DNA from 4 places in the Cellvibrio sp. GW822-FHT04B05 genome. Region 3 is predicted to be linked to each of the others. Evidence: predicted binding sites of a transcription regulator. Region 3 holds the regulator's gene; each other region holds the start of a gene.
The links. The regulator FliA, encoded in region 3, starts transcription of late flagellar genes. The targets are predictions, from matches to a motif close to TAAAGTTATNNNNNNNNCGGCCGATANCC.
Positions count from the first base shown of each region.

Region 1: a site for FliA is predicted at 1,414-1,442, ahead of fliD (flagellar filament capping protein FliD). Genes of this name have one in related genera too.
Region 2: a site for FliA is predicted at 1,186-1,214, ahead of flgM (flagellar biosynthesis anti-sigma factor FlgM). Genes of this name have one in related genera too.
Region 4: a site for FliA is predicted at 1,025-1,053, ahead of AC1RJL_RS16355 (flagellin N-terminal helical domain-containing protein). Genes of this name have one in related genera too.

Region 1 is NZ_JBXAMU010000005.1:131,616-133,820, reverse strand. It holds gene fliD (flagellar filament capping protein FliD) at 1-1,377, opposite strand, end outside; gene AC1RJL_RS16370 (CHASE domain-containing protein) at 1,552-2,205, opposite strand, start outside.
Region 2 is NZ_JBXAMU010000005.1:105,302-107,506, forward strand. It holds gene AC1RJL_RS16270 (flagella synthesis protein FlgN) at 131-607, opposite strand; gene flgM (flagellar biosynthesis anti-sigma factor FlgM) at 699-1,019, opposite strand; gene flgA (flagellar basal body P-ring formation chaperone FlgA) at 1,242-2,039, opposite strand.
Region 3 is NZ_JBXAMU010000005.1:318,400-320,604, forward strand. It holds gene AC1RJL_RS17120 (protein phosphatase CheZ) at 1-34, opposite strand, end outside; gene cheY (chemotaxis response regulator CheY) at 70-453, opposite strand; gene AC1RJL_RS17130 (RNA polymerase sigma factor FliA) at 653-1,396, opposite strand; gene AC1RJL_RS17135 (hypothetical protein) at 1,362-1,502, opposite strand; gene AC1RJL_RS17140 (MinD/ParA family protein) at 1,492-2,205, opposite strand, start outside.
Region 4 is NZ_JBXAMU010000005.1:123,170-125,374, reverse strand. It holds gene AC1RJL_RS16355 (flagellin N-terminal helical domain-containing protein) at 1-915, opposite strand, end outside; gene AC1RJL_RS16350 (flagellar protein FliT) at 1,142-1,468, opposite strand; gene flgL (flagellar hook-associated protein FlgL) at 1,632-2,205, opposite strand, start outside.

The DNA of each region.
Region 1 (2,205 bases), 190 kb from region 3:
ACTATAATCTTTGCCTGTAGTATCAAGAGGAAATGTCAGGGCAACATCTGCCCCAGTCAATTTGCCTTTGCTGGGTTGCTGTGTAATGACCACATCGTAAGTGCCTGGCTGGCTCTTGGCAGTGTATTTGGTAACCTCGATGTTAGGCGCAGTTGATGATATTTTGGGGACAAAAATATCGCGAACCAAATCGAAATTTTTATCAATTGCTGCGCGGAAGTCGACGTTCTCCTGATTGGTAATGATTTCTAATGACCCATCTAACTTGGTACGAATACCAATATTTGACAGGCTATTAAAATCACTTTGCAATCCCGGCACCGCGGCAGACAAAATATTACGCACACCTTGAGTTAAACTTTTGGCAAGCGAGTCGTTATGCAAACTACCATAGTCTTTCGCTTCATTATTAAAGCCAACTAATTTCTCAACTTCTGTTTTAAAAGTGTTATAGGCCATTACGAAGTCGCGGATAACTGTTTCAGCAGTTGCCTTATCTTCACTGATAGTGATGTTGATGGTCTCGGTAAGCGAACTGCTAAAAATATCAAATTCAAGGCCGTCAATAATATCGGTAATATGGTTGGATTCGCGATTAACCAGCAAACCGTTAATGCGTATTTTCGCATCCATTCCCTCTTGCTGCTGGACGAGATTGCGGCTGGCTTCATTGAAATCCATACGTGCGAGACCAGGTGCATCCGGGTCTTCTGTCGCCGTAATTTCGATTTCATTTTGCGCGCCGGATTTTGATGTAATTAGCAATTTATAGGAACCGCCATCACTCACAATACTAGCGGTGGCGCCAATATTGGCTTTGTTAATTGCGTCGCGCAAACCGGTCAGGGAATTATTGCTATCGTCGATAGTGATCGTCGCCCCTTTTTTTGAGGAGTCAACCGTAAAATCGTCTAATGCCGAATTCCAATCGCCCAAACGAATAACCAGCGTGCCTTTACCAATCGGCGCACTTGTGGAGGCAAAAGTTCCGGAACTTAATGATTGCGACTGAGCCACTTGCTCCACTTTCAATTGGTAGCTACCTGCAACGGCTTTAGCATCCAGCTTGGTAATATCAATCAGGCTAGTGTCAGGAATCGACAAGGATTTGGCGTTAAATGTATCAGCGCTACCCAAGGCAGCGGCAGCCGTTTCCAATTTGGCTAGCGAACTGCGCAATAAGCCATAATCAGAAATTTGGGTTTCCAACAGTGTCTTTTTGGTGGTAAGCCGTTGCGCCTGTACCATTTTATTGGCTTCGGTCAACTGATCAGCCAGCTTATTGGTATCAATACCAGACCCGGTCCCCAAAGCACTGATAATGCTGGAACCTGTCGATGCGTTGTTGTTAGTAGTACTCGATGTACTGCTCACCATGGATACCTCCACGCCAATGAATTACCGCTTGCCAAAGGTTAGCGGCAACCAGTGGGTAAACTTTAGCCGGTTTTGCCGCTTTTCAAGAAAATAACTTACGTTATGTAGAAAATTGCACAAACCAAGCCAATGTATTGATTTTATTATTAATAAATCAAATAAACACCTGCGGATTTAATCCGCCAACGGCAAGGTAAAATAGAACGTCGTACCCTTTCCCAATACCGAGTGATAATCAATTTTTCCCCCCATACGCTCAATAATTACTTTGGTGATACTTAATCCAAGTCCGGTACCATCCCGACGACGGGTATCAGATGAATCAACCTGGGCGAACTTTTGGAAAATACGCTGCCGAAAATCATCTGCCATGCCCTCCCCTTCATCACTCACCGAAACCTTTACTTGCCGATCTTCGCGTACCAGTTGTACACGCACAACACCATCCAGATAAGAAAATTTGATTGCGTTAGAAAGCAAATTGGCCATGACTTGCAAAAAGCGGTCAGTATCTACATTAACCATTGCTACGGCAGCTTCATCTGACGGGATTTCAATTTGCAATTGCACACCGTAGCGAGTGGCATAACCAAGATTCTGCTCAATGGATTCTTGTAGAAGTGGATAAATAGCGGCAGGTTTTATCGTTAACAGGACATTGCCAAACTCAAGCTTATCGACGTCCAGGATATCGTTCACCAGTCGTGTCAGCCGGTCGGCATTATTACTGGCGATACCCAGCAAATCTTTTATCTTATGTGGCAGCTCTCCCAAGCTGCCACTGGTCACAATACTCAATGCGCCTTTAATCGATGTTAAAGGTGTGCG
Region 2 (2,205 bases), 210 kb from region 3:
AATACATGAAATCTTGCACAGGTGGGGTGCATGAATGGTGGTATTGAACCAAGTGCGGGCGTAATGGAATTGGCAAGAATAAAAAAGGGCGCAACTTTGCGGTCGCGCCCTTTTGATTGGATTTGCAGTATTACGCTTTAGCGACGGTGTAAGACGATGTCTGTTGGGCCTTGGTGCCGTTTGCAGTGTAGAGCGATGGGGCGGCAACTTTGCCACGCAATAAGCCAAGTAGATGGTTTAATGTTTGTTGTGAGCGGGCGATCATTTTGCCATTGATATCGTTCATCTTCTGGCATTCTTCAAATTCGCCGACCAACTGCTTCCATTCGTCACGCAGGGGCAGGGTAGCAGTGTTGCGCTGTAAAAATATATCCCAACCTGCCGCGTTGGCGGGTAGACCAAGAGTGGTAAGGATATGTTGGCGTTGCTTGGCGCTGACATTCAATTGGTCAACAAGCACTGATTTTTTTTCCACGATCCTGGAGAGTTCATCTTGTTTGCGCTGCTCCAATTGCTCTCGCTCATAGGTGAGGAGCTGTTTAAGTTGGGCAAGTGCAGCGGAATCCTGCGTAATCATGTCGCGCAGCGAACTAATATCGAGAGACATAGCAACCTCTTCATTTTGGGTGGTACAACTAAAACGGGTGGCGAACCAACAAAACCCCGGGGGAGGGCTGCGTTAATCCTGAAAGCGATTTCTAGCCCAGAAGTTCATTCTGGTTGAGCATATTTTCGGCAATACGCTCGGGGTTAATCTCAAAGCGGCCTTCAGCGATTGCGCGTTTGATTTCCGCTACTTTTTCCAGATCAACATCGGGTGAAGTATTGATTTTGGCTTGCAAGCGCCCCAAGGTTTGGGCCTCCTGGCTCAATACCACTTGATCGCTAGCGCCTTTGCTGACGGGTGCGGCATCAGGAGCGGCTGGTGCTTTTGCTTCTGGTGCATTAGGTACGGCAGGCTTGGTGCGAGCACCTTTAGCGCTGACAGAGTCCAATGTATTGTTGGTGTTGAAGTTCATGTTTTTCCCCTATTTGCCTCAGTGGCGATTGACCTCATTCGGCGATTAACTTTACTAAAGATGTCGCGGTTGCTATGGCGTGACAATAGAGCCTCTTCCTAAAACCAATTTAACAACACGTTTGATAACCAGTTAAAACGTGCTTGATAAAAAGAGTCCCTGGCAGTCTTATCGGCCGGCGGCCGCTTAACTTTAGCAATAATTTAAAAAAACTTTCCTCTATCACAAGGTTTGTACTACGCCCTGGCTCACAACAATCCCGCTGATGATCCGTTCGGACGAATTATTGCGTACGCGAATCTTCTGGCCGACCCGACCATCCACCATTGCCGTGCCTGCGCTGCTCACTTTAATACTGCCCGCAAGGGATTCCAGCATTACGATTTCACCGCGTTTAACGACGGTGGGAGCATCTAACATGGCGGTTTTAAACGGTTCGCCTTTGCTGATATTACGCTTGGCCTCTTTGCCGAAAATGGCACGCGCTTCGGGTAAAAACTCCTGGCGAATACTGCTGATGTTTACAAGGCTGACGGTCATCTGTGCCTGGCTAATCACTTCACCACGTGCGATGTCGCGAATGGCGACGGGAATTTCCCGATAAATAGTCACTTGCGCCGGAACGTGTACTGCCCAAGGCTGGCTACCGCTACATTGGGCCTTGACGCTGATATTGCCGCCGAAGCCTGTTGGATCCTGGCTGGTGAAAACCGGCGCGTGATCACAGGTGGCAAGACGAAGGCGATTATCCAGGTTACCGACGCTGATATCGATGCGTTGGTGGTCAACCTGTTTGTACTCAGTCGCCAAAAAACTGGCGATATCTTGTTTTAGCTGGTTTGACGGATAAATCTGGGCCGAGGCTAAAGGGGCGAGCCCACACAATAGGAAAACCAATCCCGTTTGACCAGGGATTGCCGCTTTAACAGGGGCTAGTTGCTGTTCAGCTATAGCTTTCCCGCTTTTGCTGTGGCGCAAAAATTTCCGCAAGAAAGTGCTATAAAAACTAGGAAGTTCCATATTTTGTCCTATCCTCAAGGGTAAGAACTGAGTGCCGGTCTGGATCATGAATGACTAAAGTCTGGCAGTTTTTTGCCGCTAAGCTGCTTTAGTTAGCATCAAAGCAAATACTGTGCCGTATGGTGGTAATCGAATCATCGATAGCCTTGGTCCTATTGTTGAGATT
Region 3 (2,205 bases):
CGTCATTGAAGGATGTTTGGAGTTCAGATGCCATGACAACGCCTTATTTATTATTTGATCGAGCTAACATTAACCGACGCGATCAAAAATTTTCTCGATTTTTTCCTTGAGTGCTTGTGCGGTAAATGGTTTAACAACATAACCATTAACACCGGCTTGCGCTGCCTCAATAATCTGGTCGCGCTTGGCTTCCGCCGTCACCATTAATACGGGGAGCGTGCGCAACTTTTCATCGGCACGTACCGCTTTTAGTAAATCAATACCGGTCATACCGGGCATATTCCAATCCGTTACCAGAAATTGGAAATCACCGCTTTTCAGCATTGGTAATGCAGTCACACCATCATCTGCTTCGTGGGTATTGGAAAAACCCAAATCCCGCAGCAAATTTTTAATAATCCGACGCATTGTTGAAAAGTCGTCAACAATCAGGATTTTCATATTCTTATCCAACGCAACCTCCACTCACCCTGATGGGATTTTCATTTACTCATAGTCTAGTAGGAGTTGAAGCTTCGGCCAGTTCCGGCGCAGAAATCTTCAACTTTTAATTCGAATCATAGCCCAAATTGCTGATAACGCTGGGTATTCGGCCAAATATCAATCATCGAAAAAGACTTTTCGCCTGATTCGTTTGCTATTTAAACAGTGATTATGCGGATTGCCAATCGGACAGCTTGTTGCGCAAGCGCGCCGCTGCCTGGCTATGGATCTGGCTTACGCGGGATTCGCTTACGCCAAGCACCATGCCGATCTCTTTCAGGTTTAATTCCTGATCATAATAGAGGGCTAGCACCATCCGCTCGCGTTCCGGTAGGAGCGCTATTGCATCTACCAGTGCTTTTTTAAGGCTGTCGCGCTGGATGCCTTCGAGGGGACTGACAAAAGCGCTGCTGTGTTCTGATGCATCTATATTGCTATCTTCTTCGCCGAAGGTTTCTTCGTAACTGAATAATCGGCTGCCGTTAGAGTCCTGCAACATGACATAGTACTCATCAAGGTCAACACCCAACTCTGCAGCAACTTCTACATCGCTGGCATCTCGACCAGTGCGGGCTTCAACCGCTGCCACCGCTTGCGATACACGGCGGGCGTTGCGATGCACCGAGCGAGGTACCCAATCGCCCCTGCGCATTTCATCGACAATTGCACCGCGGATGCGAATACCTGCATAGGTTTCAAAACTGGCACCACGGGAGGCATCGTATTTTTGGGAGGCTTCGATAAGGCCGATCATGCCGGCCTGAATAAGATCGTCTACCTGCACGCTCGCAGGCATACGCATCATCATGTGATAGGCGATACGCTTGACCAAAGGTGCGTAGTCTTCGATTTTGATCTGCGCATCAAGTAAGGTTTTTTTATCGTACATGGCTAAACCATTGACTGCGGCCATCGAGCACCTTCTGTTCAGCAACAACAGGATGTATCACCGTTAATTCGGTAATACGCCCTTTTACATCCATACTTTTTTCGGCATAGGGCGGTAAGCTAACGCGCATTCGCTGCCTGCAATAAACGCTCTACAAAAAATTCCAGACGACCCGTCGGTGAATTGGGCAAAGGCCACTTATCCACTGCTTGGGCTAATGCGCGAATTGCCACCGCCGCTTTGGAGGTAGGCGCAAACTCAAGCAGCGCTTTTTGTTTTTGCACTGATTTACGCACATTTTCATCAAATGGAATTTGACCGACAAACTGCAAGGTCACATCCAGGAAGCGCTCGCAGACCGTATTTAATTTGTTAAACATATTGATCCCTTCCTGCGGTGTGCGCGTCATATTTGCGACCACGCGGAAGCGCTGCATACCGTACTCTTTATTGAGCAATTTGATCAGCGCGTAGGAATCGGTAATAGAAGATGGTTCATCGCACACCACGATAATGACTTCATTGGCGGCGCGCACAAAACTGACAACGGTATCGGAAATGCCGGCAGCGGTATCGATAACAAGAATATCGACCTGATCGGAAAGATCATTGAACGCATTGATCAGGCCGGCGTGTTCCGCCGAACTCAACTCTGCCATACGCTGAACGCCGGAGGACGCAGGGACAATTTTCATACCGGCAGGACCAGTGACCAAAACATCCGTCAAACTGTGCGTGCCTGCCAATACATCGGCCAAGGTGTGCGTTGCGCGGATACCGAGAAGTACATCGACATTGGCTAATCCAAGATCGGCGTCCAATAACACCACGCG
Region 4 (2,205 bases), 200 kb from region 3:
TGCTGAAAACTTACCACCTGACGAGCTGTTCATCTTTTCAACTAACTCGGTCAGATTGCTGGTTCCATTTGTACCACCACCTACGTTAATTGCAGTGGTAGTGCCATCCAGGTTAGTCAGCGTTACGGTAACTGACTGGGCCGAGGTCAGGATGCCAGTACCAGCTGCAGTTGCAGACGCAACTGCATAAGTAGATGCAGTTACACCATTAACATTTTTATTAATGTGGTCAATTAATGATTGATCGCTATTGGTTGCACCGGTACCGGCACCATCAAATTCATCAGTACCTTTAATAACTGATTGGCCATTAATCAGGATGCTGCCTTCGCGCAGAACCAAACTACCAGTCAATAAATCGATGTTAGAAGCACCACCCATCAAATCCACACTGGTAGAGCCCATACCCAGGGTTTTGGCATCCATCGCAGGCACTTTCAGGGAGATGGTTTGGTTAGCGTTTGAACCTACTTGCAGGTCTACTTTACCCAACTTGCCATCCAACAGGTTCTGACCGTTGAATGAAGTGGTTTTTGCGATACGATCCAATTCAGAGACCAGTTGTTTAACTTCGGCATCCAGGGTTTTACGGTCGCTTGCAGAGTAGATCCCGTTCGCTGACTGTACGGCCAGTTCACGCATACGTTGCAGGATGTTGGTGGATTCAGACAGTGCACCTTCAGCAGTTTGAATCAAAGACACACCGTCGTTCGCGTTACGGATCGCCTGGTCAAGGCCGCGAACTTGTGAAGTCATGCGGTTGGCAATTGCCAAGCCGGCAGCGTCGTCTTTTGCTGAGTTAATACGTTGACCTGAAGACAAACGCTCGGTTGAACGGTCAAGAGACGCGCCCGAACTCATCAACTGACGTTGAGCATTCAGAGAGGCGACGTTTGTGTTAATTACTAAAGCCATGATGAATCTCCTGGATTTAAATATCGATGCAGTGGCTGAGAAACAGACCGTGCTGCTAGTGTCGGTTGATGAAGTCTGACGCCAACAGCTTAATCAGCACTTCTAATCAGGTTATCGACACATCCGGGAGTAGCTTTAGAATTTTTTTATGGCAGGAACCAACTATTTACACTGAGAAATGGCAAAAAACATTACAAAAAGTTATATAAAATCCTTTTTCGTCAAACTATCGACCGTAAGCATCCATTGCTTTACTTGCCAAACTTGACTGACGTAATTCCGACGCACTTTTTTCACGATTTGCCTCTGCAAGCTCGGCCAGCATCTTATTAATGTCTTGCATTTCTTTGATAAGTTTTGCCGCCTCTGCTTCCAGGTTGGCTTGGGTAAGAGATTCAAGGTACTCCTGATCACCAAGAGACAGCAACCCCTGCTGACGTTGCTGAACCAACGTTTCAAACGATTCCCAATCACCCGCCTGAGCCAGGGATTGCAATGCCTTTGACTGGCTGAGTGCGCGCACGAGTGGATCTAGTAACACATCAATATCCATAGAACAGCTCTTCTTGGTGGGCCAATAGCAGACTAACGTTATCAATAGAGATTAGCAAAAGATAGTGAAGATGAGGAATAAAGAATTAACCGCCAACACAATTATCCCTTTAATCCCGGCTCATTATGAGTCGGGATTAAAGGGGCCTATCAAGCGAGATGTATTACAGATAATTGAATAATGTAAGCTGGCTGACTTTCGCAAAACTTTGCTGCGCGGCGCTTAATACAAATGATTGCATGGATAATTGAATTGTCGCATCAGCTACGTTGATATCTTGCAGGCTGGACAGTGTTGTTTTCGTGGTTAATGTAATATCCAGATTTAACTCAGTCGAACTCTCCAATGTATTCAACCGTGAACCTATCTCACTTTGAGCAGAGACAAGGTTAGTAATTACATTGGTCAAATTAGTAAGGGTCTTCGCCACCAGTTTACCCAGTTCGGCTTTGCTCTCCGGACTGTTTTCAACATTCTTCATTGCATCGCTAAAACGGGAGAGTGTTGTTAACAATGATTGTTTGTCACTTGACTCAATAAAGAAACTATCGCCAGGCTGCACCAGAACACCACGGGTTGATGAAGTACCGGCACCTTGAGTGCTGAACCCGGTCACACCATCCAATGCGCCTGACCCACCTTTAATAGTTACTTTGGCATTGCTATTGGAGGTAATGCCCTGATCAGTTACCGTCAAACCAAGGCGAGCCAATTGCGCTGCATTAGCAGGGCTATTA